2 regions of the Pilosibacter sp. NGB245 genome follow, and region 1 is predicted to be linked to the other one. Evidence: a T-box and tRNA genes for the amino acid it is inferred to sense, from the RefSeq annotation. Region 1 holds a T-box; the other holds one or more tRNA genes.

Evidence for each region. A T-box is a leader RNA that pairs with one kind of tRNA and senses whether it is charged. The one in region 1 lies ahead of thrS (threonine--tRNA ligase), so its partner is inferred to be a tRNA-Thr.
Region 2: it encodes a tRNA-Thr, which carries the amino acid that the T-box ahead of thrS (threonine--tRNA ligase) is inferred to sense. The anticodon was not compared.

What each region holds. Positions count from the first base shown of each region.
Region 1 covers NZ_CM171584.1:1,899,645-1,902,042, reverse strand. The annotation lists gene ACXMYH_RS08515 (FecCD family ABC transporter permease) at 1-123, shown strand, start outside; gene ACXMYH_RS08510 (ABC transporter ATP-binding protein) at 194-1,333, shown strand; T-box leader at 1,338-1,536, shown strand; gene thrS (threonine--tRNA ligase) at 1,623-2,398, shown strand, end outside.
Region 2 covers NZ_CM171584.1:1,678,402-1,680,799, forward strand. The annotation lists gene ACXMYH_RS07580 (Mini-ribonuclease 3) at 1-450, shown strand, start outside; gene rlmB (23S rRNA (guanosine(2251)-2'-O)-methyltransferase RlmB) at 440-1,186, shown strand; tRNA gene ACXMYH_RS07590 (tRNA-Thr) at 1,405-1,477, opposite strand; gene ACXMYH_RS07595 (DUF4397 domain-containing protein) at 1,683-2,398, shown strand, end outside.

The DNA of each region.
Region 1 (2,398 bases):
CTGTTCAGCGATCTGCTGGCGAGGACATTATTCGCGCCTACGGAGCTCTCCATCAGTTCCGTGACCGCAGTGTTCGGAGCGCCGGTGGTGATCGTGATGATGATAAAGAGGGCAAAACGCTGATACCGGGAAAGTATGGAGCAGCTTGTAGACCACAGCTTATCAGCCTGTGAGCAGCATGAAAGGAGAACGTATGAAGACCTACCTGACAGCCGACTGCCTGACCGTCGGATACCGCGGAAAACCGATCATTTCCGATATTTCCATGAACATCCGCCGCGGCTCCATCGTCACGCTGATCGGACCGAACGGGGCCGGAAAGTCCACGATCTTAAAGAGCATCATCCGTGAGCTTTCTCCTCTGGGCGGGAGTGTTTATCTGGACGGCAGGGGGATCGGGGAATATTCCGACCATGAGTTTGCGAAAAAGACTGCCGTGGTCATGACCGGGCGGCCGGATCCGGAGCTTATGACGTGTTTTGATGTGGCCGCTGCCGGGCGGTATCCGTATACCGGCCGGTTCGGGATCCTGTCCGGGGAAGATAAGAAAAAAGTCCGGGACGCCCTTTCCATGGTGCAGTGCGAAGACCTTGCGGACATCCTGTTCCGGAACACGAGTGATGGACAGAAGCAGCGCGTTCTTCTGGCTCGCGCCATCTGCCAGGAACCGGAACTCCTGGTCCTCGATGAGCCGACCTCCTTTCTTGATATCCGGCATAAACTCGAGCTCCTTGATATTTTGAAACGGCTGGTTCACGAAAGAAATATGGCAATCCTGATGTCGCTCCACGAGCTGGACCTTGCGGAGCGGATCTCCGATTACGTGCTCTGTGCGGAACACGGGACGATCGGAAGAGCAGGAACCCCGGAGGAAGTGTTTGAAAAGGAGTATATCGCGAACCTCTACGGGATCCGGCACGGGAGCTATCTGACTTCGCTTGGATTTCCGGAGCTTCCGCGGACAGACGGAACTCCGAAGGTGTTTGTCATCGGCGGGATGGGGAGCGGGATCCCTGTATACCACGCCTTAAACAGAGCCGGGATCGCGTTTGCAGCCGGGGTCATCCATGAAAATGATGTGGAGTACCAGACGGCGATGGCGCTGGCGGCAGAGGTGGTCTCCGAGATCCCGTTTGAGCCGGTGGGAGAGCAGGCGTATCTTCAGGCAGAAAAACTTCTGGATTCCTGCGAAGCCGTTCTCTGCCCGCTCACAGTCTTCGGGACCATGAACAGCAGGAACCGCGAGCTTTGGCGGTCTGCGAAGGAACTCGGAAAATTACAGCAAATAAATCTTGACAAATCTGATTCCGGTGATATACTGATTTACAAGTGAAAAAAATAACACGTTGACAGGAAGAGTACGTTCGGAAAATGCTCAGAGAGGGATATGTTTGATGAGAATATCCTGCACGGAACGAACCGAAGACCGCCCTGGAGTGTCCCTTAATCGGGAACGGTGATTCCGTTATCATCAAATGAAGTGGTATAGATTTTCTATACAAGCAGGGTGGAACCACGGGTAATCTCGTCCCTTGACTGTATTTCGTGTACAGTCAAGGGACTTTTTTTTCGCGAAACGGAAAACAGCATAAAATTTTTCCACAAGAAAGAGGAGAATGACCATGAAAGTAACATTAAAAGATGGCTCTTTTAAAGAGTACGCACAGCCGATGGCTGTCATCGACATCGCAAAAGATATCAGCGAAGGCCTTGCAAGAATGGCCTGTGTCGCAGAGATCGACGGAGAAGTAAAGGATCTGCGCACGATCGTTGACAAGGACTGCACATTAAATATCTTCACAGCAAAGGATCCGGAAGGTCTTGCAGCACTCCGCCACACAGCAAGCCATGTGATGGCTCAGGCGATCAAGAGACTCTGGCCGGAGACAAAGCTTGCGATCGGTCCGTCCATCGCTGACGGCTTCTACTACGATATCGACCGCGATGAGCCGGTAACATCCGATGACCTCGCAAAGATCGAAGCTGAGATGAAGAAGATCATCAAAGAAGCTCTTCCGTTAGAGCGCTTCGAGCTTCCGAGAGCGCAGGCGATCGAATTCATGAAAGAAAAGAATGAGCCGTACAAAGTAGAGCTCATCGAGGATCTTCCGGAAGATGCGATCATCAGCTTCTACAAACAGGGCGAGTTCACAGACCTCTGTGCAGGCCCGCACCTCATGAACACAAAGGAAGTCGGCAAGGCATTCAAGCTCATGAACATCGCCGGTGCTTACTGGCGCGGAAGCGAAAAGAACAAGATGCTCACACGTATCTATGCGACAGCTTTCGCAAAGAAAGAAGACCTGGAAGCTTACGTTACCATGATGGAAGAGGCGAAGAAGCGTGACCACAGAAAGCTCGGCAAAGAGCTCGGTCTCTTCATGATGAGCGATGCAGG
Region 2 (2,398 bases), 220 kb from region 1:
GAAAAATTTCACTTAAAAGAGACGGACGCGAACCAGTATTCCCCACTGGTCCTCGCCTATCTCGGGGATGCGGTGTATGAGATCCTGATCCGGACGATCGTTGTGAGCGAGGGAAATATGCAGGTCAATAAGCTGCACAAAAAATCTTCGGCTCTCGTAAAGGCTGCCGCACAGGCGGAATTCCTGATGGCGATCGAGGAAGACCTCACGGAGGAGGAACATGCCGTTTATAAGCGGGGAAGAAATGCAAAATCCTTTTCCATGGCGAAGAACGCGACGATGAAGGATTACCGGATGGCGACAGGCTTTGAGGCTCTGATGGGATATCTTTACCTGTCCGGAAGAACGGAACGCATGGTGGATCTTGTGGCGCTGGCAATGACAAAGACCGGAAAAGCTGACTCCGGCGATACGGAAAAACAAAAAGAGGAGAACTCCGATGAGATATGAAGAACTGACGATTGAAGGGCGCAACGCTGTTTTGGAGGCGTTCCGCTCTGGAAAGACCATCGACCGGCTGTTTGTCCTTGACGGATGTCAGGACGGACCGGTGCGCACGATCGTGAGAGAGGCGAAAAAGCATGACACGATCGTAAACTTTGTTCCGAAGGAACGTCTGGATTCCATGTCCGAGACGGGACACCATCAGGGCGTGATGGCGTATGCCGCTGCTTACGAGTACGCTGAAGTGGAAGATATTTTGAAAATCGCGGAAGAGAAGGGCGAGCCGCCGTTTTTATTCCTGCTTGACGGAATTGAGGATCCGCACAACCTTGGAGCGATCATCCGTACCGCGAACCTTGCGGGCGCTCACGGAGTGATCATTCCGAAACGCCGCGCGGTGGGACTTACTGCGACGGTTGCGAGAACCTCCGCAGGTGCGTTAAACTATACGCCGGTCGCAAAGGTCACCAATATGGCGGCGACCATCGAGGATTTAAAGAAACGCGGCATCTGGTTCGTCTGCGCTGACATGGGTGGAGAGAGCATGTACCGTTTAAACCTCACCGGACCGATCGGCCTTGTGATTGGAAATGAGGGGGAGGGCGTGAGCCGTCTTGTGAAGGAAAAATGCGATATGATCGCGTCGATCCCAATGAAGGGTGATATCGATTCCCTGAACGCGTCCGTTGCGACAGGTGTTCTCGCGTATGAGATCGTGAGACAGAGACTGGCGAAGGCATAGGATTTATATTTTTGCTTATGATAAAAAGACCTGCGGAGAGGAGTTCCGCAGGCCTTTTTTATTCGAGGAGGATTTCCTTCATAATAAACATTTGCTCCGGTCAGCCCGGGCGTCCTGAGTGAGTGCGCATCATTGGCGCGTTCACGTCTTTTTCGTAACAGGAATTTCCTGTAACACGAAAAAGGCTTCCCGGATATTCCGGAAAGCCTCATGGTTTAAGCTGCCTAGCAGATTTGAACTGCCGACCTCCGCCTTACCAAGGCGACGCTCTACCAGCTGAGCCAAGGCAGCGAACACATTTACTGTGTTTTTCGAACCTCCAATATAGTATCATGGATCAACAGGTTTGTCAACGATAAAAATAAAAAAATTTGAATAAATTTTTCATACAAAAAGATCAATTCCTCGGAAAGCTCATGGAGGTTCAAACATGTGCAGGGAACATTTTCCGTTCTGCTTTCATATTTTGTAGTAAAAAAGATATTGAGGTGTTAATATGCCAGAGAATCCAACATCAATGCCGGAACCGTCGGGAGAGAATACGGCGGAGGTTGTAGCAGGGAAGAATGACGCAAATGTACCGGAGACACCGGCCGAGCCATTAGGAGGAGTTTTTGTTTATCCGGGAGACGATGATCTTGCGGGAATCCCTGTGCCGCCCATCGCTTCACCGGGCGGAAGACCTGTTTATCCTGGGGATGACGATCTCGCTGGAATCCCGACGACACCGGTCGCGCCGTCTGGCGGTCGCCCTGTCTATCCCGACAATACCATCGGACGCCCGGGCTTTCCGGCGATTTCTTTTCCGGTCACATATCCGACGGTCTCAGGAGGAAATTACTACAGCAGAGTCCGGTTTTTAAATGCCAGCACTTCGGGCCGAACTCTGGACGTCTATATCGATGGCCGGAATATCTTTTCCGGTTCCGAATTTGCCACGATCTCTTCTTATATCCGCGTGACGGACGGATTCCATACCGTCACTGTGCGCAGGACCAACGGTCAGATCTATTATCAGCAGACGATTGCCTTTGTGTCCGGTGAGAGGCTCACGATGGTGATCTTAGACACGGTTTCCGGAGTGTCCCTGACCCGTGTCTCCGACATGGGCTGTACGAACGTTCCGTCAGGTTACGGCTGCCTCCGTGTCGCGAACATGTCCTACGCGGGATCCAGCTACGATGTGCGGACCTTCAACAACCAGACAGCATT